3 regions of the Pseudomonas sp. MDV22-iso1 genome follow, and region 2 is predicted to be linked to each of the others. Evidence: predicted binding sites of a transcription regulator. Region 2 holds the regulator's gene; each other region holds the start of a gene.

Evidence for each region. Region 2 encodes sigma-54, which starts transcription at its own class of promoters, with help from an activator protein. Its sites were predicted from a motif close to ANTGGCATNNANNTTGCTNT; they were not measured.
Region 1: a site for sigma-54 is predicted at 5,094-5,113, ahead of AC3ZVB_RS00975 (flagellar basal body rod protein FlgF). Genes of this name have one in related genera too.
Region 3: a site for sigma-54 is predicted at 3,646-3,665, ahead of glnA (type I glutamate--ammonia ligase). Genes of this name have one in related genera too.

The regions. Positions count from the first base shown of each region.
Region 1 is NZ_JBYVMF010000001.1:214,168-221,640, reverse strand. It holds gene flgK (flagellar hook-associated protein FlgK) at 1-258, opposite strand, end outside; gene flgJ (flagellar assembly peptidoglycan hydrolase FlgJ) at 282-1,592, opposite strand; gene AC3ZVB_RS00990 (flagellar basal body P-ring protein FlgI) at 1,604-2,713, opposite strand; gene flgH (flagellar basal body L-ring protein FlgH) at 2,720-3,415, opposite strand; gene flgG (flagellar basal-body rod protein FlgG) at 3,468-4,253, opposite strand; gene AC3ZVB_RS00975 (flagellar basal body rod protein FlgF) at 4,299-5,039, opposite strand; gene AC3ZVB_RS00970 (sigma-54-dependent transcriptional regulator) at 5,270-6,835, opposite strand; gene phhA (phenylalanine 4-monooxygenase) at 7,207-7,473, shown strand, end outside.
Region 2 is NZ_JBYVMF010000008.1:38,901-46,373, forward strand. It holds gene AC3ZVB_RS11540 (ATP-binding cassette domain-containing protein) at 1-115, opposite strand, end outside; gene AC3ZVB_RS11545 (KpsF/GutQ family sugar-phosphate isomerase) at 391-1,365, shown strand; gene AC3ZVB_RS11550 (KdsC family phosphatase) at 1,365-1,889, shown strand; gene lptC (LPS export ABC transporter periplasmic protein LptC) at 1,897-2,469, shown strand; gene lptA (lipopolysaccharide transport periplasmic protein LptA) at 2,456-3,004, shown strand; gene lptB (LPS export ABC transporter ATP-binding protein) at 3,004-3,729, shown strand; gene AC3ZVB_RS11570 (RNA polymerase factor sigma-54) at 3,913-5,406, shown strand; gene hpf (ribosome hibernation-promoting factor, HPF/YfiA family) at 5,480-5,788, shown strand; gene ptsN (PTS IIA-like nitrogen regulatory protein PtsN) at 5,801-6,265, shown strand; gene rapZ (RNase adapter RapZ) at 6,268-7,125, shown strand; gene AC3ZVB_RS11590 (HPr family phosphocarrier protein) at 7,141-7,416, shown strand; gene AC3ZVB_RS11595 (ZIP family metal transporter) at 7,436-7,473, opposite strand, start outside.
Region 3 is NZ_JBYVMF010000009.1:16,954-24,426, forward strand. It holds gene typA (translational GTPase TypA) at 17-1,837, opposite strand; gene thiI (tRNA uracil 4-sulfurtransferase ThiI) at 1,977-3,431, opposite strand; gene glnA (type I glutamate--ammonia ligase) at 3,763-5,169, shown strand; gene AC3ZVB_RS12430 (DUF4124 domain-containing protein) at 5,414-5,923, shown strand; gene AC3ZVB_RS12435 (DUF4124 domain-containing protein) at 5,920-6,540, shown strand; gene glnL (nitrogen regulation protein NR(II)) at 6,772-7,473, shown strand, end outside.

The sequences.
Region 1 (7,473 bases), on a different contig from region 2:
GGCGTTGGCGTCATTACTCAGCGAGGTACTGGTCTGCAACTGCTGATCGAGATAAGCGTTGTAGACCCGACGCACGTCCGCCAGGGTCGTACCGCTGCCGATGAACACGCCGCCACTCAGATTGGATGTATTACTGCTCTGGATGGTCTGCTGGCGTGAATAGCCGGCGGTGTTGGCGTTGGCAATGTTGTTGCCGACGGTCGCCAACGACACCTGACTGGCGTTGAGCCCCGACATCCCGATATTGAGCAAACTCATGGTTCAGACCTTATACCTTGTGCCTATATAGGCGTGGTGGAAACGCCCGCCGCAGCGTAGTTCTGATAACTCGTCATCTGCTTGGCTATCTGCGAAATCTTGCTTGCGTAGTTCGGGTCGGTTGCATAACCGGCCTTCTGCAACTCGCGTACAAATTGTTCCGGGTTATCGGCCGACTTCACGACATCTTGATAACGATTGTTGCTTTGCAACAACGTCACCAGGTCGTGGAAGCTGTCCTTGTACGAGTCGTAGGAACGGAACTGCGCCGTCTCCTTGACCATCTCGCCATTCCTGAATTCACTGGTGATGGCCCGCGCCGAATCGCCCTTCCAGCTACTGCTGGCCTTGATGCCGAACAGGTTGTGACTGCTGCTGCCATCCTGGGCGCGCATGACCGATTTGCCCCAACCGGTTTCGAGCGCGGCCTGGGCCACCAGGTAGCGTGGATCGACACCAATGCGATCGGCCGCTTCCTTGGCCATGGGCAGCATGGCATTGACGAATTCGTCGGCGGAGCTGAAGGCTTTCTTCGCCGGCGCCAGCGGAATCTGCGCCATGGCACGGCCGTAAATCTGCAGACGGCCGGTCGATGGCGCCTCGGTCTGCGCCGTCAGCCAATCGCCGTTATAGAGCGAGCCGGAACCAGTGGTGCTGGTTGGCGGCACTTCGATTTTGTTGATCGCCGAGGTGGCTGTCGCCGCCGGAGCCGATGCCGGAGTCGATGCCGACGGCACCAGTCCCGCGAGCAAGCGATCCGCCAGTTTCGGTGGCAACGCCAATCGACGCTGATTGATCAACGCCATGTCGTTGCGGTGTGCGCCCTCGCCTGCAGCCTGCGGCGCATGTATCGAGCGCGAAGCCCACAGCGGGCGCTGGCCATTGAGGCGTGACAACGGCCCATTGGTGGCAACCGTGCCGGCAGCAATCGGCGTTTCCACGGCAGCTTTCGCTTCGGCCTGCTTGGCGGCGGACGCAGCCGCCGCCTCACCCGGCGCCATCGGTTTGTTCTTCGACATCTGGCGCATCAACACGTCGGCCAGACCGATACCACCACCCTCGCGGGACATGGAAACAGCCAGCTGCTGGTCGTACATTTCCTGGTACTGCTTGGCTTCAGGCGTGTTGAGCGGGTTGTCCTGCCCCAGCGTGTTGGTGGCGGAGCGCATGGACTTGAGCATTTCTCCGAGGAACAGCGACTCGAACTCCTGCGCAACCTTGCGCATGTTGCCATCGCTGTTCTTGTCGCCGACCTTGAGCTGATTCAGTCGATTCAGGTCCGAATAGGAACCCGAGTCGCTGCTGCTGACCAGACCGCTCTTGAACATATCCATGGTCGCCGTTCTCAGATCACGATCAGATCGGCTTGCAACGCGCCGGCCTGTTTCAATGCTTCGAGGATCGCCATCAAGTCACCCGGTGCCGCGCCGACCTGGTTAACCGCGCGAACGATTTCATCGAGGGTGGTGCCCGGGCCGAATTTGAACATCGGCTTGGCTTCCTGCTGGGCGTTGACTCGCGAGCGCGGCACGACCGCCGTCTGACCATTGGACAGAGGGCCGGGTTGGCTGACGATCGGGTCTTCGGTAATGGTCACGGTCAGGCTGCCGTGCGTCACGGCCGCCGGGGAAACCTTGACGTTCTGGCCGATCACGATAGTGCCCGTGCGGGAATTGATGATGACTTTCGCCACTGCCTGACCAGGATCGACTTCGAGGTTTTCGATGATCGACAGGTAGTCGACACGCTGGCTCGGGTCCAGTGGCGCACTGACGCGAATCGAACCGCCGTCGATGGCCTGGGCGACGCCAGGGCCGAGCATGTTGTTGATCTTGTCGACGATGCGCTTCGCCGTGGTGAAGTCCGAACGATTAAGGTTCAGGGTCAGGCTGTTGCCCTGATTGAAGCCGCTCGGCACCGAGCGCTCAACCGACGCACCGCCAGGGATGCGACCGGCCGACGGGACGTTGACGGTGATCTTCGAACCATCGCGACCTTCCGCATCGAAACCACCCACCACCAGGTTGCCCTGGGCGATGGCGTAGACATTACCGTCGATCCCTTTAAGCGGTGTCAGCAGCAAGGTGCCGCCACGCAGGCTCTTGGAGTTACCGATGGACGATACGGTGATATCAACCTGCTGACCGGGCTTGGCGAAGGCAGGCAAATCGGCGCTGATCGACACCGCGGCGACGTTCTTCAACTGCACGTTGCCCGAACCCGGCGGCACCTTGATGCCGAACTGCGAGAGCATGTTGTTGAAGGTCTGCAGGGTGAACGGGGTCTGTGTCGTCTGGTCACCGGTACCGTTGAGCCCGACCACCAGGCCGTAACCGATCAATTGGTTGGAACGCACGCCGGAAATACTGGCGATGTCCTTCAGCCGCTCGGCTTGAGCGCTGAAGGCTGCGGACAACAAAAGGGCGGCCACCGTCAGGTGTTTAAGATTCAAGATGGCCACCTAGAAAGGGAACAGCGGGCTGAGGAAGAAACGGTCGAACCAGCCTGGCTGACTCGCATCGGCAAAGGCACCGGTGCCCGAGTAGGTGATGCGTGCATCGGCGACACGGGTCGAGGAAACGGTGTTGTCGGTGGCGATGTCATCGGCCCGAACCATGCCGGCGATCCGCACCAGCTCATCGCCGGTGTTGAGGGTCAGCCACTTCTCGCCGCGCACGGCGATGATGCCGTTTGGCAGCACGTCGGCAACGGTCACGGTGATCGAACCGGTCAGGCTGTTGCTCTGCCCCGACTTGCTATCGCCCTTGGTGGCGCGGTCGCCGGCATAACCGACGTCCAGGCTCAGGTCACCCCCCCCCACCGGGTCATTGGTGCTCAGGCCACCACCGAAAAACGAGCTCAGCCCGATGTCGGTCTTGCTGGTCTTGCCCACCTGCGAGTTGGCGTTTTTGCTCGCCTGTGTCCGCTCGTTCAAGGTGATGGTAATGATGTCACCGACCCGGAAAGCCTTGCGGTCGCTGTACAGGTTCTGTTCGAAACCGGCCTGGTAGATCGAGCCGTTATTGGCGGCAGCCGGCAGCGGCGTGCGCGGCAACACCGGAGCGTAATAAGGGTCATTGGGCTTGGGCGTCGGGGCGACGCAGCCCGCGAGCGCGGTGATCCCACTCAGTGCCAGAACAGATACAAAGCGATTCATGACCCTACCTCACGGTGTTGCAGGCGACCTCATGGTCGCCACATAGACTTGATTACAGATTCTGCGTTACGAACGAGAGCATCTGGTCGGCGGTGGAGATCACCTTGGAGTTCATCTCGTAGGCGCGCTGGGTGGTGATCATGTTGACCATCTCCTCAACGGTGCTGACGTTGGACGTTTCCAGGGTGTTCTGCAGCGTGGTGCCGAAACCGGCGAGGCCCGGCGTACCGACTTGCGGCGCGCCACTGGCAGCTGTTTCCAGGAACAGGTTGTTACCCACGGCTTGCAGGCCGGCCGGGTTGATGAAGTCGGCGGTTTGCAGGTTGCCGATCACCTGGGACGCGGCGTTGCCGGGAACGGTGACGGACACGGTACCGTCGCGACCGACCGTGAAGGTCTGGGCGTCGTTCGGGATGACAATGGCCGGCTCCAGGGCGAAACCGCTGGCGTTGACGATCTGGCCGTTGGAGTCCAGATGGAATGTACCGTCACGGGTATAGGACGTGGTGCCGTCCGGCTGCAGAATCTGGAAGAAACCGCGACCGTCGATGGCCATGTCCAGTGGTTGCTCGGTGGTTTGCAGGCTGCCGGCGGTAAAGTTTTTCTGGGTGCCGACGATGCGCACACCGGTACCCACTTGCAGACCTGACGGCAGTTCGCTGTCCTGGGTCGACTGGGCGCCTGGCTGGCGTTTGATCTGATAGAGCAGGTCCTGGAATTCGGCGCGGTCACGTTTGAAACCCGTGGTCGACACGTTGGCCAGGTTGTTGGAAATGGTGGTCAGGTTGGTGTCCTGGGCGGACAGACCTGTTTTGGCAACCCATAGAGCCGGAAGCATTCGATTCTCCTCGTGCGCCTGTTTTACGGCGCGACGTTCTGGTAATTAGCTGATCTGCAAGACCCGAGCCATGGCCTGGTCGTCTTCTTTGGCGGTGTTCATCATCTTGATGTGCAATTCGAATTGCTTGGCCAGCGCCAGCACCGAGGTCATTTCCTCGACGGCATTGACGTTGCTCGACTCGAGGAAACCGGACACCAGTTTCACGCCGGCATCGGCCTGAGCCGGCTTGCCGTCCTTGGTATGGATCGAACCATCCAGGCCTTTGGTCATGTTCTTGAAATCAGGGTTGACCAGCTTGATGCGGTCGACTTCGGCCATCACTCGCGGGCCTTCGCCCATCGCGCGGATGCTGATGGTGCCATCTTCGCCGACTTCGATCTGTTGCTCGGGCGGCACGGCAATCGGTCCACCGTTGCCCATCACCGGCATACCGTTACCGGCCCGCAGCACGCCAAGGGCGTCAACGTTCAGGCTGCCGGTGCGCACATAGCTTTCACCACCATCCGGGTTCTGCACGGCGATCCAGCCATTGCCCTGAACCGCCACATCGAGATCACGACCGGTTTCCACCAGGGAGCCGGCGGAGAAATCGGTGGCCGGACGCTCGGACATGGCAAACGCACGCGCCGGAAAGCTGTCGCCGAACACCGGCATCGAGCGCGCTTGCTCCAGGTCTTTCTGAAAACCGTTGGTGGAGATGTTCGCCAGGTTGTTCGCATGAGCCTTTTGCGCCAATGCATTCTGGCTGGCGCCGGTCATCGCTACATAAAGGTACTTGTCCACACTCTTTCCTCTGCATGCCGGACGTTTGCCGCCCACTGCTGTACTGCTGAGCCATAAGCAATTTGCAGACCAACTTTTTTCTGGCGGCACCGGACCCGGCAAACAAAGGACTTGAGGGGTTTTACGAGGAAAGGAGGAATGTAGAGAAGACGAAAAACCGGCGGTGTTATGCCGCTACGCGGCAACGGGCCCTGTGAAAACAGCGTGGTACCTGTAGCAGCTGTCGAGATCTATGCAGGGCCCGAATCCTTACCCACCTCATACTCACGCAACTTGTTGGCAATCGTGGTGTGCGAAACCCCCAACCGCTTGCCCAGCTGCCGGCTGCTTGGATGCTCGGAATACAGGCGCTCCAGCACTGCCTTTTCAAACCGGCCGACAATTTCGTCCAACCCGCCTTCCAGCGAAAAATCGCCCAGGGGCTGACGCACGCCATAGTCCGGCAGACGAATATGTTCCGCCTTTACGGTGCCGCCTTCGCACAGGGAAACCGCCTGGAACAAGACGTTCTCCAGCTGCCGCACATTACCGGGCCAATGGTAATGACTGAGACGCTCCATGGCCGCTGGCGCCAACTTCGGCAACGGGCAGCCGATCTGCCGACTGGCCTGATCAAGAAAGTGCTCAACCAGCGGCGTCAGACCATCCAGACACTCGCGCAGCGGCGGGATGTGCAGAGACAGTACATTCAAGCGGTGGTACAGGTCCTGGCGAAACTCACCGCGCGCGCACAGTTCGGACAAATCCACCTGGGTCGCGCAAATCACTCGCACATCGAGGTAAACCTCTTCATCGCTGCCGACACGACGGAAGCATCCGTCCTGCAAGAAGCGCAGCAATTTCACCTGCAAGCGCGGGCTCATTTCGCCGACGCCATCGAGAAACAACGTACCGCCCGCCGTCAATTCCAGCAGCCCGAGCTTGCCTTCAGCCCGCGCGCCCTCGAAGGCGCCGGGACCGTAGCCGAACAGTTCGGTCTCGGCCATGGACTCTGGCAGGCCGGCACAGTTGAGCGCCATCAGCGGCGATTGACCCCGTGGACTGGCCAGGTGGCAGGCCCGCGCCAGCAGCTCCTTGCCGGTGCCGGTTTCGCCTTCTATTAAGAGTGGCGCATCCAGCGGCGCCATGCGTCGGGCTTCGCGGACCACGGCGGCCATCACTTTCGAACTTTGGAAAATGCTGTCGAACCCACGCAATTCCTGCTTGCGCACGTTGTAGATGCGCTCGCCCACCCGATCCGCACGGTGCAGCGTGAGTACTGCACCGGCCATGGCCTCGCTGTCATCGTGTTCCGATTGCAGCGGTGCGATGTCCGCAAGGAACACATCGCCTTTTACCTTCACTCGCAACCCGTTGATCCGCGACTTGTTGGCGCGGACCAGTTCTGGCAGGTCGAAATCCTCAGCGTAACGGGACAAGGGAATGCCCGGCACTTCGTCCACCCGCACGCCGAGCAACTGCGCCGCCGCACGATTGGCCGCGACAATCGAGCCGCCCATGTCGATCGACAACACCGGAAATTCCAGCGCACCAAGCAAGGCATTGAGCTCCATGTGCCGACGCTCACTGGGCATCAGCCCGACACGCTTGACGCCAAATACACCGGCGATGGATTCAAATTTCGCACGCAACGCCTGGAACTGGAGGTTGATCAGGTTTGGGCAGTGCAGGTAGATCGCATTCCCATGCTCACCCCCCACTTCGCCGCGAGCGACGTTGATCCCGTACTCCACCAGCAGGTTGAGAATGTCGCGCAGAATGCCGATGCGGTTCTGGCAGTGGACTTTGATACGCATATGAAAGACCTGATAAACGATGATTGACCTGTGGGAGCCAGCCTGCTGGCGATGACGTCGCATCAGTCGATGTTGATGTCGAATGACACACCGCTATCGCCAGCAGGCTGGCTCCCACAGGGTTAGCGCCCGACCTTTCTGACTAAGCGCTCAGATAGTCGTCAAGATTATGTGACACCTAAAGCGCTTTTCAAACTCGAAAAACTCAATAACTGCGCCACAGCAGGTTATCCGTAACGAAAACTTTACGTTTTGATAAGAATTTTCCTACTTTCTACTACTACCTGCTGCTGCATCGCCACGCACCATGGGGTATTTCTAACGCCATAGCTGGACATAACAAGAACGAAATTCCCTAGCAGGAGAGCAGCATGAAGCAGACGCAATACGTGGCTCGCGAGCCCGATGCGCAAGGTTTTATCGACTACCCCGCCGAAGAACACGCGGTGTGGAACACGCTGATCACTCGCCAACTGAAAGTGATCGAGGGTCGTGCGTGCCAGGAGTATCTGGACGGTATCGAAAAACTCGGTCTGCCCCACGACCGCATTCCTCAACTCGGCGAAATCAACAAGGTCCTCGGTGAAACCACCGGCTGGCAAGTCGCCCGCGTTCCGGCACTGATTCCCTTCCAGACG
Region 2 (7,473 bases):
TGCCGGTGACCTTGCCGCGCGGGATACGGATATCGACGTTATTGAAAATGCTGCGCGCACCGCGCTTGAAGGTCAGTCCCTTCAGCTCGACCGCGTAGGCGTTATCGGCACTCATCTAAACTCCTTGCGATGCAGCCTCACACTCGGACGCCTGACTTTCTGGCGAAAGCACATACCTCCCGGACAGGCCGAACTGGCGGCGAACTATATCACTGCAACGGCTCGCCGCCCAAGGCTAAAGCCGGCCGATATTCAGACACATGACGGGGCAAAAGCCTCATTCAGAGCGGATTAGTAACAGGGAGTGACAAAGCGCGACGAACTTACGTGAGGGTTTCGATCATAACCGCTATAATCGCCGCCTTTTCATCAGGCTATACGATTCCCGACATGAGCCAATCCAGCGAGCTTGTTCAATCAGCACAACGCACCATCCGCCTCGAACTGGAAGCCGTACAAGGCTTGCTTCCACGTATCGATGCAGATTTCGTACGCGCGTGCGAGATGATTCTGGCCAGCAAAGGCCGCGTAGTCGTAGTCGGCATGGGGAAATCCGGGCACATCGGCACCAAGATCGCTGCCACGCTCGCCAGTACTGGCACCACGGCCTTTTTCGTGCACCCGGCTGAAGCCAGTCACGGCGACATGGGCATGATCACCCGTGACGACGTCATCCTTGCCCTGTCCAACTCCGGCTCGACCTCCGAGATCGTGACCCTGCTGCCCCTGATCAAGCGCCTGGGCATCCAGCTGATCAGCATGACCGGCAATCCTGACTCGACGCTGGCCAAAGCCGCCGAGGTCAACCTCAACGTCCACGTCGAACATGAAGCGTGCCCGCTGAACCTGGCGCCCACGTCGTCGACCACCGCCGCCCTGGTCATGGGTGACGCGCTGGCCGTCGCATTGCTGGAAGCACGCGGCTTCACCGCTGAAGACTTCGCCTTTTCCCATCCAGGTGGCGCCCTTGGCCGTCGTCTTCTGCTCAAAGTGGAAAACGTCATGCACGCGGGTGAAGCGCTGCCGCAGGTTCCGCGCGGCACCCTGCTGAAGGACGCCTTGATGGAAATGACCCGCAAGGGCCTGGGAATGACCGCGATCCTGGAAACCGACGGCACACTCGCCGGGATCTTTACCGACGGTGATTTGCGCCGCACCCTCGACCGCGCCATCGACATCCATAATGCAACCATCGACCAGGTCATGACGGTTCACGGCAAAACCGCACGCGCCGACATGCTGGCCGCGGAAGCCCTGAAAATCATGGAAGACCATCGAATCAACGCCCTGGTGGTCGTGGACAAGGAGGACCGTCCGATCGGCGCCTTCAACCTCTCCGACCTGCTCCGCGCGGGAGTCATGTAATGAGTACCGATCTGCTGCAACGCGGCAAGAACATCAAGCTGGCGATCTTCGACGTCGACGGTGTCCTGACTGACGGACGCCTTTACTTCCTTGAAGATGGCAGCGAATTCAAAACCTTCAGCACCCTCGACGGCCAGGGCATCAAGATGTTGATGGCAGCCGGCGTTCAGACCGCTATCATCAGCGGTCGCAAGACTCCGGTGGTTGAGCGCCGGGCAAAAAACCTCGGCATCCCCCACCTCTACCAGGGTCGCGAAGACAAACTGGTGGTGCTTGACGAGCTTCTTGCCCAACTCGGCCTAAGCTATGAACAGGTCGCCTACCTCGGCGACGATCTGCCGGACCTGCCGGTGATACGCCGCGTAGGCCTGGGCATGGCAGTGGCCAATGCCGCCAGTTTCGTGCGCGAACATGCTGATGGCGTCACTCATGCCCGTGGTGGTGAAGGTGCCGCTCGCGAATTCTGCGAATTGATCCTGCGTGCCCAAGGCCGCCTCGATGCGGCGAACGCTGCATACCTGTGAGCCCATTATGCTGAGCAAAAAGTTTCGCAACATATTGGTGTTCGGTTGCATCGCGGCGATATTTGCCGCGGTCGGCTACTGGAACATCAGCCCGGAACGCTTCCTCGACAAGCCTCCGACCAATACAGAAGAAAGCCCTATCGATTGGTATGCGACCAACACTCACACGCTGCAATACCTCGAAGACGGCAAAGTGCAGTATGAAATGACCTCGGAGAAAGCCGAGCACGTGAAAGCCACGGACATTACTCTGGTTACCAAACCCGACCTGAACATGTACCGCGGTACCGATTTTCCGTGGCACGTCACCAGCGAACGCGGTGAAGTGAACTCAGGCGGCACCGAAGTCGAACTGATTGACAACGTCCGCGTCAAACGCACCGACGAGAAGAATCGCGACACCTTGATCACCAGTACTCGCATGACGGTGTTCCCGCAGGAGCAATATGCGCAGACCGAGCAACCCGTTAGAATCGACGGCGCCGGTGGCGTCTCGACTGGTACGGGAATGAAAGCGTATTTGAAAGAAAGCAGGATACACCTGCTATCGAACGTAAGAGGACAGTATGAGGCTCGTTAAAACCCTCCCTATTTTGCTCAGTCTGGGCGCAGCACTGGGAAGCGTGAGCGCCTGGGCTCTGCCGAACGATCAGCAACAGCCAATTCGCATTCAGGCCGACGATGCCCAACTGGACGACAAGAACGGTGTTGCCACTTACACCGGCGACGTGATCATCACCCAAGGGTCGATGAAGGTTACCGGCAATAAGGTAACCATGACCCGCGCGCCGAATGGCGACATCGACGTGGTCACCTCGGTCGGCAACCTGGCTTACTTCGAGCAACTGCAAACCGCCGGCGATGCCAAACCCGTTCAGGGCTGGGGTGTGACCATCCAGTACCACGCCACGCAAAACCGCGTTGTACTGATCGACAAGGCCAAGGTCATCGACAAGGACAACAACGTCACTCAAGGCGAGAAAATCGTCTATGACACCGAGAAAAAGCTGGCGAGCGCTGGTCGCGCTACAGGTAGCAAGGTGACCGAGTCGCGTCCACGCATTGACATGGTAATTCAACCTAAAAAGAAAACCGACGAGCAGAAGGCCCAGTAATGGCAACTCTGAAAGCTCAGCATCTGGCCAAAGCCTACAAGAGCCGCCAGGTTGTGCGTGATGTCAGCCTGTCCATCGACAGCGGTCAGATCGTCGGTTTGCTCGGGCCCAACGGCGCCGGCAAGACCACCTGCTTTTATATGATTGTCGGCCTCGTGCAGGCCGATCAGGGCCGTGTACTGATCGATGACCTCGACGTCAGCCATCAGCCAATGCACGGCCGAGCCAAGGCCGGTATCGGCTATCTTCCGCAAGAGGCGTCGATCTTCCGCAAACTGTCGGTGGCCGATAACATCATGGCGATCCTCGAGACCCGCAAGGAACTCGACAAGGCGGGCCGCCGGAAGGAGCTCGAAAGCCTGCTTCAGGAATTCCACATCAGCCACATTCGCGACAACCTCGGCATGAGCCTGTCCGGCGGTGAACGTCGCCGCGTGGAGATTGCACGCGCGCTGGCCACCAACCCGAAATTCATCCTCCTCGACGAACCGTTCGCCGGCGTGGATCCGATTTCGGTGGGTGACATCAAGCAGATCATTTATCACCTCAAGGCCAAGGGCATCGGCGTCCTGATCACTGACCACAACGTCCGTGAAACCCTGGATATTTGCGAAACGGCGTATATCGTCAACGATGGCCAACTGATCGCCGAAGGCGACTCCGCCACGATCCTGGCCAACGACCTGGTCAAGGAAGTGTACCTGGGGCACGAGTTCCGCTTGTAAGCGCGGAAGTGCCTGGTCATTCGTCCGAGCGCTCGTACCGATAAAAAATCAACGTTTTTTTATTGTTACAGCGCTCTAGGCAAACGCTGCGGTTTCGGGCATATGATTTGCTTATGTTTGGCGCCTCGGCGCCCTGTAGTGGATGGCGCAAGCGCGCCGGCGAATAAGGTTTAAGCCCCTGCCATGAAACCATCGCTAGTCTTGAGAATGGGCCAGCAGCTGACGATGACACCTCAGCTGCAACAGGCCATCCGCCTTCTCCAATTGTCGACCCTGGACCTGCAACAGGAAATCCAGGAGGCTCTGGAGTCCAATCCGATGCTCGAACGCCAGGAAGAAGGCGACGACTTCGACAACGCCGATCCTTTGGCCGACAAAGCCGAACAGCAACCTAACGCCGATGTTTCGGAACCCTCCTACCAGGAAACCGCCCCTACGGTGGACAACCTCGAGGAAGGTGACTGGAACGAGCGCATCCCCAACGAGTTGCCTGTTGATACCGCGTGGGAAGACGTTTACCAGACCAGCGCCAGCAGCCTGCCTAGCAACGATGACGACGAGTGGGATTTCACCACCCGCACATCCGCCGGCGAAAGCCTGCAAAGCCACTTGCTATGGCAACTGAACCTGGCACCGATGTCCGACACTGATCGCCTGATCGCCGTGACCCTGATCGATTGCATCAATAATCAGGGCTATCTGGACGAAACCCTCGAGGAAATTCTCGAAGCCTTCGACCCGGAACTGGACATCGAGCTCGATGAAATCGAAGCCGTCCTGCACCGCATCCAGCAATTCGAACCCGCCGGCATCGCCGCCCGTAACCTGGGTGAATGCCTGCTGTTGCAACTGCGCCAGTTGCCCGCCAAAACCCCTTGGCTCGCCGAAGCCAAGCGTTTGGTCACCGATTACATCGACCTGCTGGGCAGCCGTGATTACAGCCAGCTGATGCGCCGCATGAAGCTGAAGGAAGACGAACTGCGCCAGGTGATCGAACTGGTTCAGAGTCTTAATCCACGCCCGGGCTCGCAAATCGAATCCAGTGAAGCCGAATACGTCGTTCCTGATGTGATCGTGCGCAAGGACAACGAACGCTGGCTGGTCGAGCTCAACCAGGAATCGGTGCCTCGACTGCGGGTCAACGCCCAATACGCCGGCTTTGTTCGCCGCGCCGATACCAGCGCAGACAACACCTTCATGCGCAATCAGTTGCAGGAAGCTCGCTGGTTCATCAAGAGCCTGCAAAGCCGCAACGAAACGTTGATGAAAGTAGCCACCCAGATCGTCGAGCATCAGCGCGGTTTTCTGGAGTATGGCGACGAAGCCATGAAACCGCTGGTGCTGCATGACATCGCTGAGGCGGTGGGCATGCACGAGTCGACGATTTCACGGGTAACCACGCAAAAATTCATGCATACCCCCCGGGGCATTTATGAACTGAAATATTTTTTCTCCAGCCACGTCAGCACTTCCGAAGGCGGCGAATGCTCTTCCACGGCGATCCGCGCGATCATCAAAAAACTGGTTGCCGCGGAAAATCAGAAAAAGCCGTTGAGTGACAGCAAGATCGCTGGTTTACTGGAGGCACAAGGCATTCAGGTGGCTCGCCGCACCGTCGCCAAGTACCGCGAATCCCTCGGGATCGCGCCTTCGAGCGAACGTAAGCGGTTGATGTAAGCCACGCCACAGCGTTCCAGTGGTAGATCATCTGATCTACCGCTTTATGCACTGGCAACGAAGGAGAAGCTGTATGCAAGTCAACATCAGTGGACACCAACTGGAAGTGACCGAACCCCTGCGCACTTATATCGGCGAAAAACTCGACCGGTTAGAGAGGCATTTCGACAAGATCACAAACGTGCAAGTCACGATGACTGTCGAGAAGCTGCTGCAGAAAATCGAAGCCACGCTGCATATCCCCGGCGGAGAAGTGGTCGCCAACGCAGAGCATTCAGACATGTATGCCGCCATCGACCTGCTGACCGACAAGCTGGATCGCCAACTCAAAAAGCATAAGGAAAAGACCCAGAGCCTCCTCCAGGGCGCAACCGGTCGTTAACACTCCCAACCCATGATCCGACTTGAAAGCATCCTGACCCCCGGCCGTTCCCTCGTGAACGTGCCGGGCGGCAGCAAAAAGAAAGCCCTCGAGCAAATTGCCAACCTAATCCACCGCGAAGTGCCGGATCTGGCCATGCAGGATGTCTTCGAGAGCCTGGTCGCCCGTGAAAAACTCGGTTCTACCGGTTTTGGCAACGGCATCGCGATCCCCCACTGCCGCCTCAAAGGCTGCGAAAGTCCAATCAGTGCATTGATGCACCTGGACGCACCCATCGATTTCGACGCCATCGACGGCGCTCCGGTTGACCTGCTGTTTGTTCTGCTGGTCCCGCAAGCCGCCACCGATGCGCACCTGGAGCTACTTCGTCAGATCGCCAGCATGCTCGATCGCAAGGAAGTGCGCGAAAAACTGCGTAGTGCCTCGAGCAATGAAGCCTTGTATCAGGTTGTCCTGGACGAGCAGAACGGTCAGTAATCATGCGCTTGATCATTGTCAGTGGCCGTTCCGGCTCAGGTAAAAGTACCGCGCTCGATGTCCTTGAAGACAACGGTTACTACTGCATCGACAACTTGCCGGCAGGGCTTCTGCCTGAATTGGCCGAACGCGCACTGATTCACACGGAACTGGCTCAACCGCTGGTGGCCGTGTCCATCGACGCGCGTAACCTGCCAAGCCACCTGTCGCGGTTTCCAGAGCTGCTGGAAGAAGTCCGCAGCCGACACATCAAGTGCGATGTGTTGTACCTGGACGCCGACGAGGAAACACTGCTCAAGCGTTTTTCGGAAACCCGTCGCCGGCACCCGCTGAGCAACGCCAATCGCTCGCTGGCCGAGGCGATCTCCGACGAAACCAATTTACTGGGCCCTATCGCCGACCTGGCTGACCTCAAGGTCAATACCACTAACCTGAACCTGTATCAGCTGCGCGACACCATCAAGCTGCGGCTGCTCAATCAGCCTGAGCCCGGCACGGCGTTCCTGGTGGAGTCTTTCGGGTTCAAGCGTGGCATGCCGGTGGACGCCGACCTAGTGTTCGATGTGCGCTGCCTGCCCAATCCGTACTGGAAGCCCGAGTTGCGCGAGCAGTCCGGGCTGGACCAACCGGTTGCCGACTACCTGGCAGCGCAACCGGACGTAGAGGAGATGTTCCAGGACATTTCCACCTACCTGCTCAAATGGCTACCAAGATTTGCCGCGAGCAACCGCGCGTATGTCACCATCGCTATTGGCTGTACCGGCGGGCATCACCGCTCCGTCTACCTGACCGAACGCCTGGGTCAGACCCTGCAACAATCCCTGAAGAACGTCCAGGTCCGCCACCGCGACCTCAGCTAAAGGATTCACATCGCGATGCCTGCTCTGGAAATCGAAATCATCAACAAGCTGGGCCTGCACGCTCGCGCTTCTGCAAAATTTGTCGGCGTCGCCGGGCAGTTCAAGGATTGCACGATCAGAGTAGGACGCACGCCGGAATCAACGGTCGACGGCAAAAGCATCATGGCAATGATGATGCTCGCGGCCGGCAAGGGGACCAAAATTTACATCAGCACCGAAGGCGAAGATGAGCAAAAGGCGCTTGATGATCTCAAAGCGTTGATCAACGACTACTTCGGCGAAGGCGAGTAAAACCAAAAGATCTTTAACCTCAGGCCAGCGCCGTATCCATCACCATCATCAGACAAA
Region 3 (7,473 bases), on a different contig from region 2:
CAGCTAACTAAATGACTTAGTTACCGGACTTCTTGGCAGCGCGGGTACGCTCGCTTTCGCCCAGGATCTTCTTACGAAGACGGATGGACTTAGGAGTCACTTCGCACAATTCGTCTTCTTGAACGAATTCCAGAGCTTGTTCCAGGGTGAAACGGATAGGCGGAACCAGAGCGATGGTTTCGTCTTTACCCGAGGCACGCATGTTGTCGAGCTTCTTGCCTTTGGTTGGGTTAACGCCCAGGTCGTTGTCGCGGCTGTTGATGCCGACGATTTGACCTTCGTACACGTCTTCACCGTGACCCAGGAACAATTTGCCGCGAGCTTGCAGGGTTTCCAGCGAGTAAGTCAGAGCCTTACCGGTAGCAACCGAAACCAGCACGCCGTTCTGACGGCCGGACATGTCGCCGGACTTCATCACGTCGTAACGGTCGAAGATCGAGGTCAGGATGCCTGCACCGGAGGTCAGGGTCAGGAACTCGTTACGGAAACCGATCAAGCCGCGAGCCGGGATGTTGTACTCAAGGCGCACACGGCCCTTGCCATCCGGAACCATGTTGGTCAGGTCGCCTTTACGGATACCGATCTGCTCCATGATCGAACCTTGCGATTCTTCTGGCAGGTCGATGGTCACGTTTTCGTACGGTTCGTGCTTGACGCCATCAACCATGCGGATGATCACTTCCGGACGACCAACACCCATTTCGAAGCCTTCGCGACGCATGGTTTCGATCAGTACCGAGAGGTGCAGCTCACCACGGCCGGAGACTTTGAACTTGTCGGCGGTGTCGCCTTCTTCAACGCGCAGGGCAACGTTGTAGAGCAGTTCTTTGTCCAGACGCTCTTTGATGTTACGGCTGGTGACGAACTTGCCTTCACGGCCGCAGAACGGCGAGTCGTTAACCTGGAAGGTCATCGAAACGGTTGGTTCGTCAACGGTCAGCGGCTTCATCGCTTCGACGTTCAGTGGGTCGCACAGAGTGTCGGAGATGAACAACTGGTCGAAGCCGCTGATGCAGACGATATCGCCGGCAGCTGCTTCTTCAACGTCGATACGGTGCAGACCGTGGTGACCCATCAGCTTCAGGATACGACCGTTACGGCGCTTGCCGTCTGCATCGATCGCAACAACCTGGGTGTTCGGCTTGACGCGACCACGAGCGATACGGCCAACGCCGATGATGCCCAGGAAGCTGTTGTAGTCCAGTGCCGAGATTTGCATCTGGAACGGACCATCACGGTCAACTTTCGGTGCTGGTACGTTGTCGACGATCGACTGGTACAGCGGGGTCATGTCTTCAGCCATGTCGGTGTGTTCCAGACCGGCAATGCCGTTCAGGGCCGAGGCGTAGACGACTTTGAAGTCCAGCTGTTCTTCGGTAGCACCGAGGTTGTCGAACAGGTCGAAGATCTGGTCCAGAACCCAGTCCGGACGTGCGCCTGGACGGTCAACCTTGTTGATGACCACGATTGGACGCAGGCCGGCTTCGAAAGCCTTCTTGGTCACGAAACGGGTTTGCGGCATAGGGCCGTCTTGAGCGTCAACCAGCAGCAGAACGGAGTCAACCATCGACATTACGCGTTCAACTTCGCCGCCGAAGTCGGCGTGGCCCGGGGTGTCCACGATGTTGATGTGGTAGCCGTTCCAGTTGATGGCGGTGTTTTTCGCCAGAATGGTAATACCGCGCTCTTTCTCCTGGTCGTTGGAGTCCATCACGCGCTCGTCGTTGAGCTCGTTGCGCTCCAGGGTGCCGGATTGACGCAAGAGTTTGTCTACCAGGGTGGTCTTACCATGGTCAACGTGAGCAATGATGGCGATGTTGCGTAGATTTTCGATCACTTGTGTATCTCGATCAGAGGATTCGGTGTGCTGACAAGTCTTGGCAGCGATTTACAGTAGAGTCAGGCCTTGCCGTTACAGCTTGACGGCAGAGTCGGGGGGCCGGTGACGCAGGCCACAGGCATACAGCCCCGGGCTCTTAGCTCGGTCGATAAACGCGCACATTGGCATGCCCCTCACTGAGCAAATGGTGGGCATGCAGGCGACTCATCACGCCTTTGTCGCAATACAGCAGGTACTGGCGAGTAGGGTCCAGTTCCTTGAAACGAGCGTTCAATGCATAAAACGGCATCGTCTGTACCTCAATGCCAGCAATTGCCATCGGGTCGTCTTCAGCGGCATCCGGGTGACGGATGTCGATGATGATCTGGCCCGCCAGTGCCTCGCTGACTTCTTCGATCTGCAAGTCCTGGCCCAATTCGTCGATTACGCGATCGATCGGTACCAGTTTGGCGTTCTCGAGCGCACGCTCAAGGACCGCCATGTCGAATTCTTTCTCTTCATGCTCCACGCGCGGACGCTTGGCGTGGGTCTTGGGGTTCACCGAGATGACCCCGCAGTATTCCGGCATGTGCTTGGCGAAATCGGCGGTACCGATTTCGTTGGCCAGATCAATGATGTCCTGCTTGTGACTGGCGATCAGCGGACGCAAGACCAGCTTGTCGGTCACACAGTCGATCACGGACAGGTTCGGCAGTGTCTGGCTCGACACCTGGGAAATCGCTTCGCCGGTAACCAGCGCCTCGATCTCCAGCCGATCAGCGATTCGGGATGCAGCGCGCAACATCATACGCTTCAAAACCACACCCATATGACTGTTATCGACTTTCCCGAGAATTTCTCCCAGTACTTCCTCGAACGGCACACTGACAAATAACACGCGCTGGGAGCTTCCGTACTTCTTCCAGATGAAGTGCGCGACTTCCATCACGCCCAGCTCATGGGCCCTTCCGCCCAGGTTGAAGAAGCAGAAATGGCTCATCAGCCCGCGGCGCATGATCTGGTACGCGGCCACGGTGGAGTCGAAGCCGCCGGACATCAGTACAAGCGTCTGTTCCAAGGCACCCAGCGGATAACCGCCGATGCTGTTGTGCTGGTTGTGGATCACGAACAACCGTTTGTCGCGAATTTCGATGCGAACTTCGATTTCCGGCTCTTTCAGCGAGATTCCGGCAGCGCCGCACTGACGACGCAGTTGGCTGCCGACGTATTTCTCGACGTCCATCGAGCTGAATTCATGCTTGCCGGCACGCTTGCAGCGCACCGAAAAAATCTTCCCTGCCAGCGCGTCACCGAAGTGCTGTTTGCACTTGGCAACGATGTCGTCGAAGTCGCCCAAAGGGTACTCGTCGACCTGCAGGAAATGCGCGATACCCGGCATGCAGCTCAGGCGCTCGGTCATCTCCTTCAGTACTTTGGGCTCGGCTACGCGGGTTTCAAGCTCGAGATTGTCCCACACACCGTTCACCACCACGGCCGGGTCCAGGTCGCGGAGCACGGTGCGGATGTTTTTGGCCAACTGGCGGATGAAACGCATCCGTACCGGGCGGCTCTTGATGGTGATCTCGGGGAAGACTTTTACGATTAGTTTCATGAAAACAGCGCGCGCTGGGCCAGCCGAAAAAGGGGGGCGCGGATTATAGCGGAAATTGCTCAAGGTTTAACCAGTTAATGTGCAGAAGGTTTTGCGCGCACCAAAACAGGTCATTTACTGAAAGCAGCGCCACATTACAGGGCGATATTTTTCAGTAAACGTCTTATCAAGCCTTTATAAGCGTGAATTTGGGGCAAAAAACCCACGGTGGGGCACTGGCATGCAATTTGCTCCCTTGTGAGGCAGGTTGCCTTGGCAGAGTATTCGCGCCGGCATCACCCACATTCTAAGGGCATCCACTACTTAAGCCCGAAGCCACCCGGAGGACACTATGTCGAAGTCGGTTCAACTCATCAAAGATCATGACGTCAAGTGGATTGATCTGCGCTTCACGGACACCAAAGGCACTCAGCACCACGTGACCATGCCGGCTCGCGACGCGCTGGATGACGCTTTCTTCGAAGAAGGCAAAATGTTCGACGGTTCCTCCATCGCTGGCTGGAAAGGCATTGAAGCTTCCGACATGATCCTGCTGCCGGACGACAGCACTGCCGTTCTCGATCCGTTCACCGAAGACCCAACGCTGATCATCGTGTGCGACGTCATCGAGCCGTCGACCATGCAGGGCTACGACCGTGACCCACGTGCGATCGCCAAGCGTGCCGAGGAATACCTGAAGTCGACCGGTATCGGCGACACCGTTTTCGTTGGTCCGGAGCCAGAGTTCTTCATCTTCGACCAAGTGAAATTCAAGTCGGACATCTCCGGCTCGATGTTCAAAATCATCTCCGAACAAGGTTCGTGGATGTCTGACCAGGACGTCGAAGGCGGCAACCACGGCCACCGTCCAGGCATCAAAGGCGGCTACTTCCCGGTTCCACCGTTTGACCACGACCACGAAATCCGTACCTCCATGTGCAACGCCATGGAAGAAATGGGCCTGGTCATCGAAGTGCACCACCACGAAGTGGCAACTGCTGGCCAGAACGAAATCGGTGTGAAGTTCAACACCCTGGTCGCCAAGGCTGACGAAGTTCAGACCCTGAAGTATTGCGTACACAACGTGGCTGTTGCTTACGGCCGTACTGCTACCTTCATGCCTAAGCCTCTGTACGGCGATAACGGTTCGGGTATGCACGTTCACCTGTCCATCGCTAAAGAAGGCAAGAACACCTTCGCTGGCGAAGGCTATGCCGGCCTGTCCGACACCGCCCTGTTCTTCATCGGCGGCATCATCAAGCACGGTAAGGCACTGAACGGCTTCACCAACCCGTCGACCAACTCCTACAAGCGTCTGGTCCCAGGTTTCGAAGCGCCAGTGATGCTGGCTTACTCGGCTCGTAACCGTTCCGCTTCGATCCGTATTCCTTACGTGTCCAGCCCTCGCGCTCGCCGTATCGAAGCTCGCTTCCCGGATCCGGCAGCCAACCCGTACCTGGCCTTCGCTGCCCTGGTAATGGCTGGCCTGGACGGTATCCAGAACAAGATCCACCCTGGCGATGCAGCTGACAAAAACCTGTACGACCTGCCGCCTGAAGAGGCGAAAGAGATCCCACAAGTTTGCGGCAGCCTGAAAGAAGCCCTGGAAGAGCTGGACAAAGGTCGTGCGTTCCTGACCAAAGGCGGCGTTTTCAGCGACGACTTCATCGACGCTTACATCGCCCTGAAAAGCGAAGAAGAAATCAAGGTCCGTACCTTCGTACACCCACTGGAATACGAGCTGTACTACAGCTGCTGATCCGGTAGCGCCTGCGCAAGCGGCGTGACAAAAAGAGGCCTCCTTCGGGAGGCCTTTTTTGTGGGCAAAGTCAAAAGATCGCAGCCTTCGGCAGCTCCTACTTTGGAACGCGTACAACCTGTAGGAGCTGCCGAAGGCTGCGATCTTTTGAACTCGCTTTTATGCACCCGAATGTTAACAACTTGGGTCAACCGCCAGCCCTGACCTATGCTGCACCCCAACGCTTTCGTTTCTGGTCGATTTTATGGGTCGTGGTTTTCTATTGATGTTGCTGCTGATCGCCCTGCCTGCCGCAGCGCAGATCTATAAGTACACCGACGCCGCCGGCAATACCGCGTACAGCAATCAGCCGCCCGATGGCGTGCAGGCGCAACCCGTCGACTTGCCACCCCTGAACAGCGTCGAGCGACAGGCCCCTCCTGCACCAGCTGCCGAAGCCAGTAACCGTCAGCAGCCACTGAGCGCCTATGAGGTGCTTGAGCTGACCAACTTGCCCACCACCGAAGCCCTGCGCGCCAACAACGGCACGTTCACGGTCAATGTGCAGATCAAACCTCGCCTGCAAGGACCTCATCTGTTCAGGCTGTTGCTGGATGATCAACCTTACGGCCAGCCGAGCAACGTACCGATCCTGCAACTGGTCAACATCGACCGCGGTGAACACAGCCTCGCCGTTCAGGTTATCGACGGAGAAAGCATCATTCAGCAAAGCCCGACCATCACCTTCACTGTGCAACGGGTCCATAAACCGTGAGGGCGTGGCTGCTGCTGGCCTGCCTGATCGCGCTGCCCGTGGCAGCCGAGGTCTTCACCTATACCGACGCCCAGGGCAATCGGGTCTTCACCGATCAACCCGGCACGGGCAACGCCAAACGTGTGCCGATGGCGCCGAGCAATCGGATGTCCGCCAACCCGACCGGCGCAGCACCCGTCATTGCCGGGAAGAAAACGGCAACACCACCGCCGTTTCATTACGACATGCTGAGAGTGCTGATACCGGAACCCGACGCCACGGTCCGCAGCAGCGCCGGTGAACTGATTGTCAGCGTCACCAGCGAACCCGGCCTGCAACGAGGTCACCGCTATCGCCTGCTGGTGGACGGCCAGCCCACGTCCGAACCCGGACGGAGCCCGGTGTTTGCCCTGAACAACCTCGACCGCGGCTCCCACAACCTGTCGGTGGAAATCATTGACGAGCAGGGCCGCACCGTCGAGCGCACTGCCAACCAGCCCTTCCACATGCTGCGTATTTCCCTCGCGCAAAAACGCCAGGTCAAACCCTGCGTGCTGACCGATTACGGTCAGCGACCCGAATGCCCGCTCAAAGAAAAACCCGAAGAGGAAAAAAATCCCTTCCTGCGCTTCTTTTAATTGTCACTTACGATTGCGCACTGTATTGGTGCGAATTGCGCCGTCGTTCCCAACTCCCATCCCATTTTGGTTCGAAAGTACCCGTGATAGCTGGCAGAACGCCACGTAAATGAGCGTCAAACGCCCGTTTCAGGCCTTAAACGCTTCTTTTCGGAGCCTTGGTTTGGTTTTTGCATTTTCCCCGCATCAGCGCTTTATTCATGCGCGCGCCCTGCTCCAAAAGAGGTCCTGATGACCATTAGCGACGCACTGCATCGATTGCTACTCGACAACCTCACCACCGCCACCATCCTGCTCGACGCCGAACTGCGCCTCGAGTACATGAACCCGGCGGCTGAAATGCTGCTGGCCATCAGCGGCCAGCGTAGCCATGGACAGTTCATCAGCGAGTTGTTCACCGAGTCCACCGAAGCACTGAATTCTCTGCGCCAGGCAGTCGAGCAGGCCCATCCGTTCACCAAGCGCGAAGCGATGCTTACTGCCCTCACCGGCCAGACGCTGACCGTCGACTACGCGGTGACTCCGATCCTGGCCAACGGCGCCACCATGCTGCTGCTGGAAGTCCATCCCCGTGATCGCTTGCTGCGGATCACCAAGGAAGAGGCGCAGCTGTCGAAGCAGGAAACCAGCAAGATGCTGGTGCGCGGCCTCGCTCATGAAATCAAGAATCCGCTCGGCGGGATTCGTGGTGCGGCGCAATTGCTCGCCCGTGAACTGCCGGAAGAAAGCCTGCGCGATTACACCAACGTGATCATCGAAGAAGCCGATCGCCTGCGTAACCTCGTCGATCGCATGCTCGGCTCCAACAAGCTGCCGTCACTGGCCATGTGCAACATCCACGAAGTGCTGGAGCGCGTCTGCCACCTGGTCGAGGCCGAAAGCCAGGGTTGCATTACCTTGGTGCGCGATTACGACCCAAGCATTCCGGACGTC